Linked DNA regions of Draconibacterium halophilum. The protein of the gene in region 1 interacts with the protein of each later gene in a pairwise test. Links are inferred from orthologs where the notes say so. Each region holds a gene or a part of one and is shown on either strand. Other genes may lie near its edges.

The links.
Region 2: the proteins of recA (region 1) and dprA interact in binary tests that used the Bacillus subtilis proteins (3 or more experiments, as listed by UniProt). The link is inferred for Draconibacterium halophilum from one-to-one orthologs.

Annotation. Positions count from the first base shown.
Region 1 is NZ_CP048409.1:3,766,768-3,776,282, forward strand. Bases 3,372-6,288 are described here. They hold recA (recombinase RecA), read right to left. Parts: upstream 5,385-6,288; coding sequence 4,359-5,384; downstream 3,372-4,358. Other genes in these bases: thrA (bifunctional aspartate kinase/homoserine dehydrogenase I), read right to left, coding at 3,372-3,968; G0Q07_RS21090 (amino acid kinase family protein), read right to left, coding at 3,986-4,237; bcp (thioredoxin-dependent thiol peroxidase), read right to left, coding at 5,397-5,861; G0Q07_RS15250 (tetratricopeptide repeat protein), read left to right, coding at 6,016-6,288. Outside these bases: thrC (threonine synthase), read right to left, coding at 1-305; G0Q07_RS15230 (cofactor-independent phosphoglycerate mutase), read right to left, coding at 504-1,709; more of thrA, read right to left, coding at 1,818-3,371; more of G0Q07_RS15250, read left to right, coding at 6,289-7,452; G0Q07_RS15255 (ATP-dependent Clp protease adaptor ClpS), read left to right, coding at 7,449-7,727; G0Q07_RS15260 (NfeD family protein), read left to right, coding at 7,733-8,203; flotillin-like protein FloA, read left to right, coding at 8,208-9,197. UniProt on the Bacillus subtilis protein: Multifunctional protein involved in homologous recombination, DNA repair and competence.
Region 2 is NZ_CP048409.1:4,488,533-4,498,112, reverse strand. The notes cover bases 6,599-9,580. They hold dprA (DNA-processing protein DprA), read right to left. Parts: upstream 8,651-9,580; coding sequence 7,547-8,650; downstream 6,599-7,546. Other genes in these bases: aroB (3-dehydroquinate synthase), read left to right, coding at 9,220-9,580; G0Q07_RS18295 (hypothetical protein), read right to left, coding at 8,670-9,122; G0Q07_RS18305 (DEAD/DEAH box helicase), read right to left, coding at 6,599-7,394. In the rest of the region: gdhA (NADP-specific glutamate dehydrogenase), read left to right, coding at 1-1,206; G0Q07_RS18340 (TatD family hydrolase), read left to right, coding at 1,483-2,247; G0Q07_RS18335 (asparaginase), read left to right, coding at 2,276-3,319; G0Q07_RS18325 (MotA/TolQ/ExbB proton channel family protein), read left to right, coding at 3,616-4,425; G0Q07_RS18320 (hypothetical protein), read left to right, coding at 4,437-4,898; G0Q07_RS18315 (ExbD/TolR family protein), read left to right, coding at 4,931-5,503; G0Q07_RS18310 (ExbD/TolR family protein), read left to right, coding at 5,515-5,985; more of G0Q07_RS18305, read right to left, coding at 6,075-6,598. UniProt on the Bacillus subtilis protein: Protein that helps load RecA onto ssDNA during transformation. Binds cooperatively to circular ssDNA, is able to bridge different segments of DNA. Favors the loading of RecA onto SsbA- or SsbB-coated ssDNA and formation of RecA-DNA filaments.

The DNA.
Region 1 (9,515 bases):
GGCCCATGAAATAGTTCCAACGAATAAATAGAATCGGCAACTTTTACAAGCGGGCAATCAAACTGAAGAGTATCGTACACTATCTCCTTTAGTTTTGCCTCTTCGATATCTTCGCCAAAGAATTTATTTGCAACTTCAAAAGCAATTTCCTGAAACGACAGGTGTTGGATATTTTCAAAAAAAGCAGGTTCGAATTTTTCAATTCGCTCCGGCATAAACAATCCGTTATCGGCTGCCAAACCTTTTACAACTGCTTCTTTTAAAGAAACATCGGGGGTATTTTTATTGGTACTATAGTATTTCATCTCATAACAATTTAAAACTGTTAGGGGCATTCGGTGCAACTCGCCTAAAGTGTCCCAATTTTATGGGATACAATTTTATAAGCTTGTTTCATTACACGAACAAAAATATAGATTTACTTTAAAGGTTTAATTCCTGACACCCATAAAACATGACATATATCAGAAACTTAACACCTTTAGAATTAAAACAAGCAAGGACTACTTTAAAAAAGTACGAATAAATTGGTCACCTTCCAACGTTCCAAAAACGCCATTATGCGTATCAAACTCATCGTAAACTTCCACTGCATCGGCTTCTGTTCCCGGTTTATAAATGGAAAATGGCACGGCATCGCGGGTGTGCGTTTTAAGTGCACAAGGCGTTGGATGATCGGGCAAAATGGCAATTGCCACTTCCTCGTCCATTTTTGCCGTTTCTTCCAGAATGTATTTTACCACACGCTGATCAAGGTACTCAATCGTTTTTGTTTTGAGTTCCACATCACCTTCGTGGCCGGCTTCATCGCTGGCTTCAATATGCAAATACACAAAATCGTTTTCGTTCAGCGCTTCAATCGCAGCCTGTGCTTTTCCTTCGTAGTTGGTATCGTACAAACCTGTTGCCCCTTCAACATGAATTACTTTCATTCCGGCATAAACACCAATTCCATGAATCAGATCGACTGCTGATATAACCGCAGAATTTTCGATACCGAACATTTCTTTTAACGTTGGCATAGCTGGCTTATAACCAGGCGACCATGGCCAGACACTGTTTCCTGCATCTTTCCCTGCTTCCCTACGTTTCTGGTTTATGGGATGGTTTTCGAGCAATTCCTGCGATTTCATAATTAACTCTGTAATCAAATCAGAAGTTTCTTTTGCTGCTTCGGTTTTTGCTTGTGGCAAACAATCTCGGAACGGTGTTCCCGGAACATCGTGCGGTGGTGTGAAAGAAAAATCCTTTATACCTTCTTTTATTACCAAGAGGTGGCGGTACGAAACACCCGAATAGAATTTTATTCTGTCTGTTCCCAGTTTCTCATTAAGATATTGAATCAGTACTTCCGCCTCTTCCGTTGAAATATGTCCGGCCGAGTGGTTTTTAATTTTCTCATCTTCAACACAAATCAGGTTGCAACGCAATCCCAGGTCTCCGGGTTGCAGTTCAACCCCCATGCTGGCAGCTTCAAGCACTCCCCTGCCTTCAAAAACCTTTTCAACATTGTATCCCAAAACAGCCATATTAGCAATCTCACTGCCCGGATGCATACTTTCGGGTACGGTTTTTAATAAGCCTGACTGACCGTTTTTTGCCAACCAATCGATGTGTGGCTTATTGGCCATTTGAAGCGGAGTTTTTCCGCCATATGCTGCGAGTGGCTCGTCCGACATACCATCGCCAAGTATAATTATGTGTTTCATTTTATTCAGAAAATAGTAGAAGAGCGATGTCAGGAGACAGCAGTTAACAACCGATCTTCAAAGTTTTTACACTGTTTTTTTATCAAAGCCTTTAATGGCAAAATTGTTCTAAATGTTCGACACTTTTATTAAATCCGCAAAAACACCGGCGGCGGTTACCGAAGCTCCGGCTCCGTAGCCTTTAATCAGCATCGGAAATTCCTGGTAGCGCTCGGTTGTGTACATCACCAGATTGTTACTTCCTTCAAGGTCGTAAAACGGATGAGATGAATCTACCTCTTGCAATCCGGCTTCGGCTTTACCGTTTTCGAATTTAGCCACAAAACGCCACTTTTTATTTTCAATTACCAGCCTTTTTCGTTCCGTTTCAAACTTGGCATCCAGTTCCTGTACTCCCGTCCAAAACTCGTCAAGACTACCGGCAAAAAGTTCTTCGGGGACAAAACGGTTGATTGAAATATCATCCATTTCAATACGATATCCCGACTCTCGGGCAAGAATCAGAATTTTACGCGCCACATCAACACCACTTAAGTCGACACGGGGATCGGGTTCAGAATATCCTTCTTCCTTGGCCAGTTTAATGGTTTTACTCAATGGAATTTCTGTTGAAATTGTATTAAAAATATAGTTCAGTGTACCTGAAAGAACCGCTTCAATTCTTAAAACCTTATCGCCTGAATTTACCAGATCGTTCAATGTATTTATAATTGGGAGTCCCGCACCAACATTGGTTTCAAAAAGGAATTTTACACCTTTCTTTTTGGCGATTTTCTTCAGTTCGGCGTAGTTGTCGTACTCCGATGAAGCCGCCACTTTATTGGCGGTAACAATGGAAACATTTGAGCTTAAAATATCTTTGTAAAGGTCGGCAACTTCATCGTTGGCAGTACAATCCACAAACACCGAGTTATAAATGTTCATGTCCTTTATTTCGTCAACAAAGCCTTGCAGCGAAGATTTGTTCTCCGAAGCATCGAGTTGTGCCTTAAAAGTCTCTATTTCAATCCCATCACGGTTGAAAAGCATTTTTTTAGAATTGGCTATTCCGGTTAACTTCAATCGTAAATGATTTTCTTTTAAAAGACGCTCCTGCTGTTGTTTTAACTGATCGAGTAAATTCCCTCCAACAGTACCTATTCCCATCAGGAAAATATTCAACTCCACATTCTCCGACAGGAAGAAAGATTCGTGCACCACATTAAGAGTTTTCCGCAGGTCTTCATTTTTAACTACCCACGAAATATTTAACTCCGAAGCCCCCTGCGCGATAGCAATAATATTGACACCACTTTTCCCCATGGTGGAGAATAGCTTTCCGGCAATACCGGTGGTGTGTTTCATATTCCCCCCAACAATAGCAACAACAGAAACACCACTCTCGAGCTCAATTTTATTTACCTGTCCACCCGAAATCTCTTTTTCAAATTCTTCGCGAATTGCAGCTTCTGCTACATCAAGCGCTTTTTCTTCAATGGCCACACTAATTGAATTCTCAGAAGAAGCCTGTGAGATCAGAATCACATTTACATTCACTTTAGCCAGCGCAGTAAATAAACGCATTGAAATACCTGTGACACCAACCATCCCAATCCCTTGCAAAGTAACCAGTGTAATTCCGGAAATAGATGAAATACCTTTAATCGGCCGATCAAATCCATTTCTTACACCTTTAACGATCTTGGTTCCGGAGTTTTCAGGATCAAAAGTATTTTTAATCTGAATTGGAATTCCCTTTTGGTAAACCGGAAGAATTGTTGGTGGATAAATTACTTTGGCACCAAAATGCGAAAGCTCCATTGCCTCCGAGTATGAAATCTCGGGAATGGTATATGCTTTGCGAATAACACGCGGATCGGCAGTCATAAATCCGTTTACATCAGTCCAGATTTCCAGAATTTGAACATCGAGGGCTGCAGCAAGAATAGATGCAGTAAAATCGGAACCACCACGACCAAGCGTGGTAAATTCGCCTTTCGCATTTTTTGAAATAAAACCGGGTACAACTGCTGCTCCTTTAAAACCTGCAAAAGTTTCCTGAATTTTGATGTTGGTCACTTCAAAATCAACAGTTGCTTTGCCAAAGTTGCTATCAGTTTGAATAAATTCGGAAGAATCTTTTCTGGGACAACCAATAAATTCAGCAACAATATGTGACGAAATACGCTCGCCAAGACCAGCAATACGGTCGAGTGTTTTTGTTGTTAACTCGCCCACCAAAGTAATACCGGTAAGCAATTTCTCCAATTCGTCGAGCAAGGCATCAACATTATCTTTTACCGCCCCGATCCGTTAAAAAGTTCGCGAATAGTATCATCGTGTATTCTCTTGATTTCCGTAAATTCCGTATGAAAGTCGCCTGTACCTGAGGCAGCATTGTGAGCTGCCATTAGAATTTTATCGGTTATACCGCCAAGAGCGGAAACTACCACAACAACATCGTCATTCTGGTTGAGGACAATGTCCTTTACTCGTTTAATGTTTGCGGCGGAACCTACGGATGTTCCACCAAACTTCAACACTTTCATACGGGATATTTTATAAATTAATAGTTGTAAAAATTACTCAATCTTTGTCTGTCTAATAAAAAAAAACGGATGAATCGACAGAATCAATTCACCCGGTATATTCTGTCTATATCAGTTTTATCTATTCTGTGGTTGTGGGTCCGGTAATGGCTTCAATAATTTTCGTTTCCAACTCCTGAGCCAGCTCGGGATTATCAAGAATCAAACTACGCACTGTTTCGCGTCCCTGACCCAATTTTGTTTCGCCATAGCTAAACCACGATCCACTCTTTTTTATAATATTATACTGAACGCCCAAATCAATAATTTCGCCTGATTTAGAAATTCCTTCGCCATACATAATATCAAATTCAGCTTTGCGGAATGGCGGTGCCACTTTGTTTTTCACCACTTTCACACGAACGTGGTTACCACTCACCTCATCACCATCTTTAACCTGGCCAATTCGGCGAATATCCAACCGCACCGATGCATAAAATTTAAGTGCGTTACCACCGGTAGTAGTTTCAGGATTACCGAACATTACACCAATTTTTTCGCGCAACTGGTTAATAAAAATGCAACAGGTTTTTGTTCTGTTAATGTTGGCCGTAAGTTTACGCAGTGCCTGCGACATCAAACGTGCCTGAAGCCCCATTTTTGAGTCTCCCATTTCGCCTTCCAATTCCGCTTTTGGTGTTAATGCTGCCACCGAGTCGATTACAACAATATCCAAAGCTCCTGAACGAATCAGGTTATCAGTAATTTCCAATGCCTGCTCGCCGTTGTCGGGTTGCGAAATTAAAAGCTCGTCGATATCAACCCCCAGTTTACGTGCATAATATGGATCAAAAGCGTGCTCGGCATCAACCATCGCTGCAATTCCACCGGCTTTTTGAGCCTCTGCAATTGCATGGATTGCCAAGGTTGTTTTACCTGATGATTCAGGACCATAAATCTCAACTACACGGCCCTTTGGAAATCCGCCTACACCTAATGCCACATCAAGCGCAATCGATCCGGATGAAATAGCGGGGACATCTTCGTCGGCCCGATCGCCCATACGCATTATCGAGCCTTTTCCATAGCTCTTTTCAATTTTATCCATTGTCAGCTGAAGTGCTTTCAGCTTTTCTTTGTTCATTTCAGCTCTCTCCTCTTTTGTCATGTTCAGCTTAGGTTATAGATTTAATGATTCAATTATTTGATTGGTGTGGTCTTTCGTTTTTACTTTTTCAAAAATATCGACGATTACGCCCTCTTCATCAATTACAAAGGTTTTACGCAATACGCCCATGTATTCTCTGCCATAGTTTTTCTTCAAACCCCACGCGCCAAATGCCTGCAGAATTTCTTTTTCGGTATCGGCAATAAGGTCGAATTTAAAGCCAAATTTTTCAATAAATTTCTGATGCGATTTTTCACTATCGGGGCTCACTCCCACTACTTCAAAACCCTTTTCCAACCACGCGTCGTAGTTGTCGTTTAAATTACACGATTCGGCCGTACAACCGGGAGTATTGTCTTTCGGATAGAAATAAAGTATCAGTTTTTTGCCGGCAAAATCCTTTAGTGCGATCTTCTCTCCATTTTGATTTTTACCTTCAAATTCCGGTGCCTTATCTCCAACTTTTAAATCTGCCATGTCTTACGAATTAATCAATTTTACAAATATAGTTTAATAAATGATAAATTTCAGTTCTATTCTTTATCTTAGCTGCTACTTCAGTTTAATTTAATCTCTGAAAAAATACATTTTTTTGTAGATTTACATGCACAAAAAAGAACGGGTTTTTACTATGATTTTTAGAAAGCTAACAGCACTACTAACAATACTCTCTGTTTTTTTGTTTGCATCCAACAACATTTTTGGAGGCAACCAGGAAAATCTGCTTACACAAGCCATTCATTTGTATGAAGAAGGCAAGTTTGCTGATGCCGAGCTCATTCTTAAAAAGCTACTGGATGAAAACCCTGACCACCTGATGGTTAATTACTATTATGGTGCCTGCCGCACTGAAAACGGTCATTACGGCACCAACGAAATCATTTCCCTGCTGAATGGAAGCTTGGGTGAATCTCCATTAAAAACCGATTATTATATTGCCGTTCAGTACCACGCAAAAAACCGCTGGGACGAGGCATTAAAACACTATAATTTATTCAAAGAAAAAACCGATAATACAACGGCTCAAGAAGTTGGTCTTGCTGAAAAAATGCAGATGTGCCGCGATAAAATTAATCCGTTTGCGCAACATGAAGAAGAGGTAATTGAAACTGCTGAAACGGATATGCTGCCAACAGCAGTGCCACGCGAATCGGAACCCGAATCATTTAACCCGGTTATTGGCGAAACAGCAATTGCAGCAGAAGCAACTGATTCAACAGAAAGTTTTACCACAATCGATTCAGTTTTAACTGACTCAACAATTATCGACTCAACCGTAGCTGAACCGGAAGCTATTGAAGAACAAATTGCAGTATTAGCAGAGCCGATAAATTTCGTCGTTAATGCAGAGATCACTTATCCCGACACTACTTTTTTCAAAACTAAAAAAGGATTAAAATTATACACAGAGGGAAGGGCCAAACAAGAAGAGCTGGAGCAAACAATTAGCGAAACCGATGAACTCCGAAAAAAATATGGCTCCGCAACGTCATATACCGAGCGGCAAACCTTGGGCAAACAAATTCTTGATAAAGAGATAAATATTTTTCAACTCCGTGAAGCTTCAGAGGAATTGCTGCTAAAATCGCAACAGAAAGAAAATGCCTACTGGCAAAGTGCTTCCTACGAAGAAAAACAGGCATTCCACAAACAGGCTGATGAATATTTAGCTGCTTATAATGCCAGTTCAACTCCGGAAGAACCGGATTCTATTATTCTGGTGGCACCGTCAATTGCTACTACAAAGCGAAGCTCAACAAACGAAAACGACCAAACGCCCGAAGATGAATTGATATACAAGATACAACTAGGCGCATACAGCCGCGGTTTACCGGCCTATGTAAAACGATTATTCGACAAGTTATCTTATATTCGTAAAATTGAAAATTACACCGACGAAAATGGCATTGTTGTGTACACAACCGGAAACCTTACGAACTATGGTGATGCAGTAAAAATGCAGGAACAAGTGCGCCGGGAAGGTATAGAAGATGCCTATGTTGTACCGTATTTTAACGGAAAAAGAATAACTTTGAATGAAGCAAAAGAAATTACAAACGACAAATGACGCAGAAAGAGACTAAAAAAATCCAAAAAGATGATTTTAGAGAAGGAGTTGTTGAAGAGAATTTCCTGACTTTGCATAACGACGATGTACACTCGTTCGACTATGTGATTGACGCTTTGATTGATGTTTGCAGCCATGGTTACGAGCAGGCCACGCAATGTACTATGCTGGTTCATTACAAAGGCAAATGCGATGTAAAAAAAGGAGCATTTGATGCACTAAAACCATTGAAAGATGCACTAATCGAGCGCGAATTAAACGCAACTATTGATTAAAACATATGAGCATTCTTGCTATTATTTTGCTTATTCTTCTCGGCCTGATACTGCTACTCATCGAGTTTGCAGTGATCCCCGGAGTTACCATCGCCGGAATTGGCGGTTTTCTTCTTTTAGGAGGAGCAGTGTATGTGGCGTTTGCCGAATACGGAGTACTTCCCGGTTTTATAACTCTTGCCATTGTACTCATCCTTGCCCCTGCAATGATTTACTACTTTTTCAAATCGCGAACAGGAAAAAAGATGATTCTGGAAAAAAACATCGATGGAAAATTAGAGCTTATTAATAAGGAAAAAATTGTTGTTGGCGATACAGGCAAATCAATTGGCCGGCTTGCTCCAATGGGCAAAATAAAAGTTAACGGAGAAATAGTTGAAGCTCAATCCACCGGATCATTTATCGATCACAATACCGAAATAAAAATTCTAAAAATAGATTTCAATAAAATTATCGTTGAACCTTTAAAGAAATAAAAATATGGTAGAAGCATTAGGTGCCTGGGGATTAATCATCGGGTCAATCGTTTTACTTTTTATAATCCTTTATTTTATCCCGATAGGATTATGGTTTTCAGCATTGGTATCAGGCGTACGAATCTCGCTGATCCAATTATTTTTAATGCGTTTCAGAAAAGTTCCTCCGGGAGTGATTGTTCGCGCAATGATTGAAGGGGCCAAGGCCGATGTTGATTTAAGTCGCGATGCCCTGGAAGCGCATTACCTGGCTGGTGGCCACGTGGCAAGAGTTGTTCATGCGTTGGTATCTGCAGCAAAAGCAAATATTGAGTTGCCTTTTAATATGGCTACAGCAATTGATCTGGCAGGCCGCGATGTTTTTGAAGCCGTTCAGATGTCGGTGAATCCGAAAGTAATTAACACACCTCCTGTAACTGCTGTTTCAAAAGACGGTATTCAGCTGATTGCAAAAGCCAGGGTAACCGTTCGCGCCAACATTAAGCAATTGGTAGGTGGTGCAGGAGAAGAAACTGTTCTTGCCCGTGTTGGTGAAGGTATTGTTTCCTCAATAGGATCATCGCATTCACACAAAGCAGTGCTGGAAAATCCTGATTTTATTTCACGTGTTGTGCTTGAAAAAGGACTGGATGCCGGAACAGCATTCGAAATACTTTCTATTGACATTGCCGATATTGATATTGGTAAAAACATTGGAGCTGTTCTACAGATGGACCAAGCTGGGGCTGACAAAAATATTGCGCAGGCAAAAGCAGAGGAACGCCGTGCCATGGCAATTGCACTTGAGCAGGAAATGATTGCTAAAGCACAGGAAGCACGTGCAAAAGTTATTGAAGCTGAGGTTCAGGTTCCACTGGCAATTGCGGAAGCATTCCGAAGTGGAAATCTGGGAATTATGGATTATATGAAATACAAAAATATTATGGCTGACACCACTATGCGCGAATCAATTGCGGATGATGATAAAAGCAAAACCACCGACGAGGACGAATAAAACTGATTAATGATAAACCCAAAAAGCCCGCTGCAGATTGCAGCGGGCTTTTTGTTGCTTTTGTTTTTAAATTTTTTTTTAAAGCTTAAGCGTTTGTTAAAAAATATGTATTTCTATTCACTTTTTGGTGATATTTAGCCAGAGGATATGTTTTTCAGCATACCTTTGCAGCATAAGTTTTAGTTCATAAGTTTAGGTTTGATTAGTTTTATTGGTTTAGTTAGTGAAAAGGATGGGTGTTGACCCGTCCTTTTTTTAGTTTACACCAAACACAAATTATCTATTCAAGCCGCCTCCATATTCAATTTCCACACGATA
Region 2 (9,580 bases), 720 kb from region 1 along the record:
CAACGCGCGAACATTCTGGCGCGAATGGTTGAGCCCGAGCGCGTAATCATGTTCCGGGTGCCTTGGGTTAATGATCGGGGCGAAGTGCAAATAAACCGTGGATACCGGGTTGAATTTAATTCGGCACTGGGGCCTTATAAAGGAGGATTGCGGTTTCATGCCAGCGTAACTTTAAGTATTTTAAAGTTTCTCGGATTTGAACAAACTTTTAAAAATAGCCTTACAACACTGCCAATGGGGGGAGGAAAAGGAGGATCAGACTTTAGTCCCAAAGGTAAAAGCGATGGTGAGATCATGCGGTTTTGTCAAAGTTTTATGACAGAGTTGTATCGTCATATCGGGCCAAATACCGATGTTCCTGCCGGCGATATTGGCGTTGGCGGACGAGAGATTGGCTACTTGTTCGGTCAATATAAACGATTAAAAAATGAATTTACAGGTGTGCTAACCGGAAAGGGTTTGTCTTGGGGAGGAAGTTTAATTCGCCCGGAAGCAACTGGTTTTGGTGCGGTATATTTTGCCCAGCACATGTTGCATCGAATTGGAAAAGATATAGAAGGTCAAACAATATCAGTGTCAGGTTTTGGAAACGTTGCCTGGGGGGCTATCTCAAAAATTAATGAGCTTGGCGGAAAAGTAGTAACCATTTCCGGACCGGATGGCTACATCTACGACAAGAATGGAATAAGTAGTGAGAAAGTTGAATACCTGCTTGAGTTGCGCTCTACCAATAATGACATTGTTTCGCCGTATGCCGAAGAGTTTGATGCCGTATTTGTTCCGGATAAGCGCCCCTGGGAAGTACCGGTTGATCTGGCAATGCCATGTGCCACCGAAAATGAAGTTGGGTTGGACGATGCAAAAGAATTGGCTAAGAATGGTTGTAAACTGTTAGCAGAAGCATCTAATATGGGATGTACAGCCGAAGCCGTAGACTTTTTGACTGTAGCAATGGATTATGCTCCGGGGAAAGCTGTTAACGCTGGAGGTGTTGCTGTTTCAGGACTTGAAATGTCGCAAAACAGTATGCGAATTAATTGGCCACGCGAAGAAGTGGACGAACGTTTAAAAGGTATAATGAAAGCGATTCACGAAACTTGTGTAGGTTATGGAACCAAAGGCAATAAAGTCGATTATGTGAAAGGAGCCAACGTTGGAGGCTTTGTAAAAGTTGCCGAAGCTATGTTGGCACAAGGAGTAGTTTAGGATAATTAAGAAACACGCAAGATTAAAATAGGAGAAAATCCGTTCGGTTACCGGACGGATTTTTTACTTTTCCCACAGTTGTATTATGTAGCAGACAGATAACACTAAAATTTAATTTTTAGATAAAGTTAAAAAGAAGGTAAGGAACAAACACTTTTATACTTTTGTCGGCAATTAAGATTTAAATGTTTTGATTTGGCATACTTCTTTATGCCTATTTTAAAAGGAAAATTTGAAAGACTGGTAATAAATGGCGAAGGTAAAAGTTAGACCTAGATGTTAATAGATACACATTCTCATATATATTCAGAAGATTTCATTCAAGATCGAGACGAAGCTTTGAAACGTGCTGATGAGAGCGGAATTAAAAAGATCATATTGCCAAACATTGATTCGGGCTCCATAAAGCACATGCTTGATCTGGCAGGTGCTTATCCGAATTTATGTTTTCCGCTTATTGGCTTGCATCCTACTTCGGTAGAAGATGATTACCAGGAAGAGTTGGAGGCGATTGATTATTGGTTACAGCGACGAAAATTCTACGGTATTGGCGAAATTGGTATCGATTTGTATTGGGAAAGTAAATTTGAAAAAGAACAAAAGGATGCATTTCGTTATCAGTTGCGTTTGGCAAAAAATTTAAACTTACCGGTTGTAATACACGTGCGCAATTCCTTCAACCAGACCTATGAAATTGTAAAAGAAGAACAAGACGGAACCTTACGAGGTGTTTTTCACTGTTTTAGTGGAACAATAGAGGAAGCACATAAAATAACAGAACTCGGTTTTTTGCTTGGAATTGGAGGGGTTGTTACATTTAAAAACAGCGATCTTGATGAAGTGATTAAAGATATCGATCCCCATCATATCGTTCTTGAAACCGATTCTCCATACCTGGCGCCAGTTCCGAAAAGAGGAAAACGTAACGAAAGTTCCTATCTTATTCATGTAGCACAGAAAGTTGCTGACGTATACCGCTTACCACTCACTCGCATTGCCGAAATTACCACCACCAATGCCCGTAATTTATTCGGAATTTGATAACTTGCAGCCCTAATTAAAAACTGCAATGACCAAAAAAACTGCCAAAAAAACTTCCATATTAATTATATATACCGGAGGTACCATTGGTATGGTTCAAGATGCCAAAAATGGTGCCTTAAAACCGGTGAAGTTCGATAAAATTCAGGAGGTGGTTCCTGAGTTGAAAAAATTTGATTTTATTATTAAAACCATCACTTTTAATCCGGCCCTCGATTCTTCTAATATGAATCCCATGTCGTGGATAAAAATTGCCAAAACCATTGAACGTTATTATAATGCCTACGATGGTTTTGTTGTTTTGCACGGAACCGATACTATGGCTTACACCGCATCGGCACTAAGTTATATGTTCGAAAACCTCGATAAACCAATTGTTTTAACCGGATCGCAATTGCCAATCGGAGTGATACGTACAGATGGAAAAGAAAACCTGATCACAGCGGTTGAAATTGCGGCGGGTAAAGTGTCCGGGGAAAGTCTGGTTCCCGAAGTGTGTATTTATTTTGATTTTAAATTATACCGCGGGAACCGCACTTTAAAACGTGATGCCGAATTGTTCAGCGCGTTTCGTTCAGTGAATTATCCGGCATTGGCTGTTGCTGGTATCGACATAAAATATCGTATCGAATTTATTTATTACCCGGAGAATAAAGGAATATTAAAAGTAAACACCGACTTTGATGATAATGTCGTTATTCTTAAAATATTTCCGGGAATTAATCAGAATGTATTTAATTCAGTATTGAATACCCCCGGATTGAAAGGAGTTGTATTTGAGACATTTGGGTCGGGAAATGTCCCTACTTCCCGATGGTTGATTAATGCAATTAAACGAACTATAAAACGTGGTATTGTGGTACTGAATGTAACGCAATGCCAGGGGGGTAAGGTTGTCATGGGGCAATATCAAACAAGTGTTGAGTTATTGAATGCCGGGGTGGTTTCGGCTAAAGATATGACTACTGAAGCAGCCGTTACAAAGTTGATGTTTTTGCTTGGGCAAGGCCTAAAACCGGACGAAATTAAAATGTACCTCAATAAAAGTCTGCGCGGGGAAATTAGTGAATAGCAAAGTTTTTATTTCACAATTTTTTATTAATTTGCAGCCCTCATTTTTGGGAGGCCGCGCTGGAATATTTTGGAGAGGTGCAGGAGTGGCTTAACTGGCACGCCTGGAAAGCGTGTGTACCCCGAAAGGGTACCGAGGGTTCGAATCCCTCTCTCTCCGCAAAAATGAGACGTTCTTTTAAGAAGAAGCAAGTCTTTAATCAGGGCATGTTTTTTGTGGGAAAGAGGATTAATTATTTTAAAAATCAATACAAAAACAAATTCAAAGAGATTATTAATTAAAAATTCAAATCAATTATGAAAAGACTATTCGCGTTAATAGCCGTATTTGGGATGCTGTTTTTTATGGCATCTAATGTAGCGCTTGCTCAGGAGGAAGAAGCAGCTGCCACTGAAACTGCTACTGAACAAGTAGAGGAAACATCTGCTGCAATAGCGGAAGAAGAAGCTGCTGCAACTGCAGAAGAAGGTCAGTCACTTCACAGTCAGTTAAAACAAAAATTTATTGAAGGTAATCCTACTTTCATGACTTTCGTATTGGTAGCCCTTATTTTAGGTCTTGCCTTTGCAATTGAAAGAGTTCTTTACCTTAACCTTGCAACCAGTAACACTAAAAAACTATTGGCTGAAGTTGAAGAAGCATTAGAGAGTGGTGGTGTTGAGGCTGCAAAAGAAGTATGTCGTAATACTCGCGGACCTGTTGCAGGTATTTTCTACCAAGGTCTTGATCGTTTCGATCACGGTATCGACGTAGTTGAAAAAACAGTTATTTCTTACGGTGGTGTTCAGGCTGGTCTTTTAGAAAAAGGATTAAGCTGGATCGCACTTTTCATCGCTTTGGCTCCGATGCTTGGTTTCATGGGTACAGTAATCGGTATGATTGGCGCTTTCGATGCTATCCAGGTAGCAGGTGACATTAGCCCGTCTCTTGTAGCTGGTGGTATTAAAGTAGCTTTGATTACAACTGTAACAGGTCTTATTGTTGCTATTATTCTTCAGATTTTCTACAACTACTGTGTAGCTAAAATCGATAGCATTATTAACAACATGGAAGATGCATCTATCTCGTTGTTAGACTTGTTGGTAAAACATAACATGAAAAAATAGGAGTATAAGAAATGGGTAAGACAGGAAAAATAGTTACTATAATTCTGTGGGCTCTTATCATTGTTTCAGTTATTCTTCTTGTTTCGTTAATTGTAAATGTTAACAATGAAGTAGATACTGATCCTGCAATGTTAAGTTGGGTAAATACCAACCTTATATGGGCTTACATACTTGTAGCTATTGGTGCCGGTGTCGCAATTCTTTCCGGATTGTTTCACATGTTCACCGATAAAAAAGCTGCAAAGAACGGAATCATTTCCCTAGTATTTTTAGGTGTCGTTGGTTTAATAGCCTATTTAATGGCTTCACCAGAAATTCCACAATTTATTGGTGTGGACAAATTTTTGGCAGACGGAACCTTAAATGAGAGAGTAGCAAAATTAACAGACACTGGTTTGTATGCAACGTATATCCTTTTGGGATTGGCAGTATTGTCGGTTGCATCATCATCAGTAATGCGTTTGTTTAGATAGTTTAATCGTGGTAATAAAAACAGGAAAAAGTTATGGCTAAAAAAATACCTGAAATACCAGCAGCATCTTTAGCAGATATTGCATTTATGTTGCTGATCTTCTTCCTGGTAACAACCACGATGGACGTTGACAGCGGTCTTCGAAGAAAACTTCCGCAATGGGTCGATCCTGACGAATTAAAGGATCAGAATAACGAAATCAATGAAAGGAATATTTTTGTTGTGCTTGTTAATAAGAATAACGACCTGTTAGTGGAAGGTGACTACGAACAAATTGAGAATCTGCGTGAAAGGGCAAAAGAATTTATGGCGAACCCATATAATGCTGAAAATTTGCCTGAGAAAGAACCCATGGAGATACCATACTTTGGACAAGTTATGGTAACAAAAGGGGTGATTTCATTACGAAACGATTTAGATACTCAATATGGGACCTATCTCGCTGTTCAAAACGAACTGGTTGCTGCCATTAATGAATTAAGAGACGAGTTGGCTAAACAAGAGTTTGGTAAAGCTTATGAAGATCTTGATGGTGACAAACAAGACGCCATCCGAAAGATTTATCCTCAGAAAATTTCTGAAGCTGAACCAAAAGGTAAAATTTAAAAGAATAGATTATGAGCAAGTTTAGAAAAGATGATGGTAAGGAATTACCTCCTATTTCAACGGCTTCGTTGCCTGATATTGTGTTCATGCTTCTGTTCTTCTTTATGGTTAGTACAACTATGCGTGAGGTAACACTAAAGGTGAAAATGAATATTCCACAAGCTACTGAATTAAGTAAACTGGAAAAAAAATCTTTAGTAAGTTACATTTACATTGGAGAACCTCTTCCTGCGTTTCAGAAAACGTTTGGTAAGGCTCCACGTATTCAGTTGAACGACCAATTCGCAACAGTTGATGAAGTACAAGACTTTGTTATAGCGGAACGTGAAGCCCGAGATGAGGCTGAACAACCTTTTATGGTAACTTCGTTGAAAATTGATGAGAATACGAGAATGAGTATTGTTGGCGATGTAAAGCAGGAATTGCGTAAATCGGCTGCATTAAACATTAACTACTCAGCAAGAAAGAGAGCTGAAAGATAATTCATAGACTTATATACAAAAAAGGGAGGCATTTGCTTCCCTTTTTTGTTACCCTATTTTTGTGTAAACATCTACATTGGTGCTCAATATTATCTTCTTTTCTTTCTTTTTTGACGCTCTTTAGTGCGCGAAAACTTATCTTCAAAAGAACGTTTGGAAGACCCTTTTCTTTTTTTCTGATGAAAAGCTCCCTGGAAAGACGGATCTTCGATTTTGCGCTGCCGATCGATTTCGCGCAACATATCCTGTTCTTCTTTAGATTCCGATTCGGCCACTTCAACCTCTTTTGGCAAATCAAGAAGCTTAATCTCTTTGCGCATTAAACTTTCAATATGTTTCCAGTGCCATTCAGCGGCCGGGTCGATTAATGTAATGGCATCACCCTTATTCCCAGCACGCGCAGTTCGGCCAATTCGGTGAATATAATCGTCGTAATCATTCGGCAGATCGAAATTTATAACGTGGCTCACCTGGCTCACATCCATCCCCCGTGCCGAAACATCGGTAGTAATGAGTATCCGAACCTCACCCTTTTTAAATGCCTGTATAGAATTTATACGCGAGTTTTGTGATTTGTTAGAATGGAGAATACGCTTTTCTCCCTCTGCTTTTCGCTGAACAACTTTGTACACTCCCTCGGCATGTTCTTTTGTTTTTACAAAAATAACTACGCGGCTAAAGTTTTCTGCATCTTCAAGCAGGTATTTGATCAGATTGAGCTTTGTTCTGTAATTCGGAACCTTATAACAAATTTGTGTTACCAGACCAACCGGAGTTGCCGAGGGTGCTATTTCAAGTTTGTCATAATGGTCGAGAAAATCCTCGGCAAGCGTTTCTATTTTTTCCGAAAATGTAGCCGAAAATAAAAGGTTTTGTCTGCGTGACGGCAGGATCTCTTGTAGCTGTTGGATTTGTGGCATAAATCCCAAGTCCAGCATGCGGTCGGCTTCGTCGATAACCAGGTATTTCACTTTCTTTAAGCGTAAAGCTCCTGCCTGGTATAAATCCCACATGCGGCCGGGTGTAGCAACAAGAATATCGATGCCCGGTTCGAGCAGGGCAGCATGTTTTGTCCAGCCAATACCGCCAAATACTGCAGCATGGCGTAATTCAGAGTAACTTATTAATTCAGCAATATCTTCACCGACCTGAATGGCCAATTCGCGTGTGGGAACAATCACTACAACTCGTGGATCTGTTCCTTCCGGCTTTCTTAATCGCGTAAGCAGGGGAAGCAGATAGGCAGCAGTTTTGCCGGTACCGGTTTGCGCTACTCCTACAATATTAACTCCTGAATTAATCTTCGGAATTGCTTTCTCTTGTATGGGCGTTGGTGTAGTAAACCCAATATCGTCAAGCGATTTTAATATTGATTTTGCAACTTTTAAATCTTCAAAAGTCTTTTTCATCTTATTCGAATTGTTAATTTTCAATGGTATTCGATGGAACTCGTGTACTATGTTTATCCGGTATGCAATAATTTTTACATGCTCGTTTCATTCCATAAAATTTAAACTACAGAATTGTCTGTTTGGCTGCAAAATTAGAAAATAAAGCCGACTTATCTCAATTTGTACATTTTCCCCGGTAGGGCAATCAAAAGGTTCTTAAACTCAAGGTTTAGCATCATGGCCGAAACACGACTTACAGGAAGTTTTATTTCGCCTGAAATCTGATCGATAAACAGTTCCCCTTTTTCTTTTAAAAGATCAATTACTTTTTGTTCCTGCGGGTTTAAATCAATAAACAAACTCGACTGAATGGCTTCAACTTTATCGCTTACTTCCCAACCCATAAAATATTCAAGATCTTCAATATTCTCAATTAGCGTGGCGCCGTGGTTTCTAATCAGTTGATTACAACCTTTTGAATAGGTATCACCCGAACGTCCGGGAAAAGCAAACACATCGCGGTTATATGACGAGGCAATATCGGCTGTAATTAATGAGCCTCCCTTTGCTGCCGACTCAACTACAATTGTAGCATCGGCCAATCCTGCGATAATACGATTTCGTTTAATAAAATTGGTTGGATCGATCTTTGAGTTACTTGGAAAATCAGTAATAATTCCGCCGCATTCCAGCATTTTTGTTGCCGTTTGTTTATGAATTGCCGGGTAAAGCATGTCCATTCCATGAGCAACAACTCCAACGGTGGGCAGCTTGTATTTCAGTGCACTTCGGTGAGCTTGCACATCAATGCCGTATGCCAGGCCGCTAACAACGAGAATGTTGTATTTCCTTTCTGCAAATTCGCGGCAAAGATCATTAACGATTGATTTTCCATATTCCGTGGCGTTACGCGTCCCAACAATGCTGATCACACGCTCGGTGTCGAGATTCATCTTCCCCCTTGTGTAAATTATAAGAGGCGCATCTACACAGCTTTTTAATCTTCGGGGATAAGTTGAATCGGTATAAAAATGAACACCAATTCCGTTTTTATCAATGTACTCCAACTCCTTTTCAGCCTTTGGTATAACATTGCTTTTCTTTATCTGACGGGCATAAAGTTCGCCTATTCCTGGAACTTTTGTTAATGCTTTTGCCGATTGCGAAAAAACACCCTCGGCACTGCCAATATAGGCAACCAAATTGCGGGCAAGAATTCCGCCAATGTTGGGAAGCATCGATAATGCAATTTTGTATTTAAGATCTTCATTCATAAGTGCAGGGAGATCTGAATTATGTTTTTAGGATTGAATTGAGTGATTCCTGAATTCGTTTACGGTCTTCGAAATTTAATCCGGCTAAGCTTACTGATGGATATTCGGCTGTTCCTCTATTGGTTTTGATGATGAGCGTGAGATCGGATAATTTTCCAAAAAATGAATTCTCAAAATAGATTTTTCTTAAACGGTATTTTGGAAATTCAATGGAATTATACGATTTTCCGCCCAGACTAACTACCTTATAATATTTAAGAACAATTTTATTGTTATCGTCCGAAAACTCTATGTATTGATAATCGGCCACATGAAAATAGAGATACCAACACGAGAAAACGCCTAATCCGGCAAGTGCATACAAGACATGATCGAGTAAAAATAAAGCCAGAATTCCCAGTGCGATAACAATGGAAACCAGGTAGAATATTTTTTTGATCTTCGAAACTTTTTCAGTGTTGCTTATTGTCATCTTTCGTTATTAAATATCAAAAACTATTGGCGAGAACAAACTAAAAAAAAGGCAATGCCATTTTTATTGTAACTTTATCGCAATTTAGCAGCTACATATGGGAAATTCAAAGATTTACTCTAAAATAATTTATAGCCGGAAACTGCAACAAGAACTTCAGGCTTACATCGATAAATATCCAAAAGGAAAGGTCTTTCTGGCTACCGAAGAAACTGTTGATCAACTTTGGGTAGCTAAAATTGATAGTTTTCTGACGAGCAATGGTATTAAAAAGGTGGTTGTACCTGCGGGAGAGAACAACAAAAAAATCACTTCGGTAGAAACCATTTGGCAGTTTTTGTCTGAAAATGAAGGTGATCGCAAGTCGTTACTTATTAATATTGGAGGCGGAATGCTAACCGACCTAGCAGGTTTTGCAGCCAGCACTTTTAAACGTGGAATCGATTTTCTGAATGTTC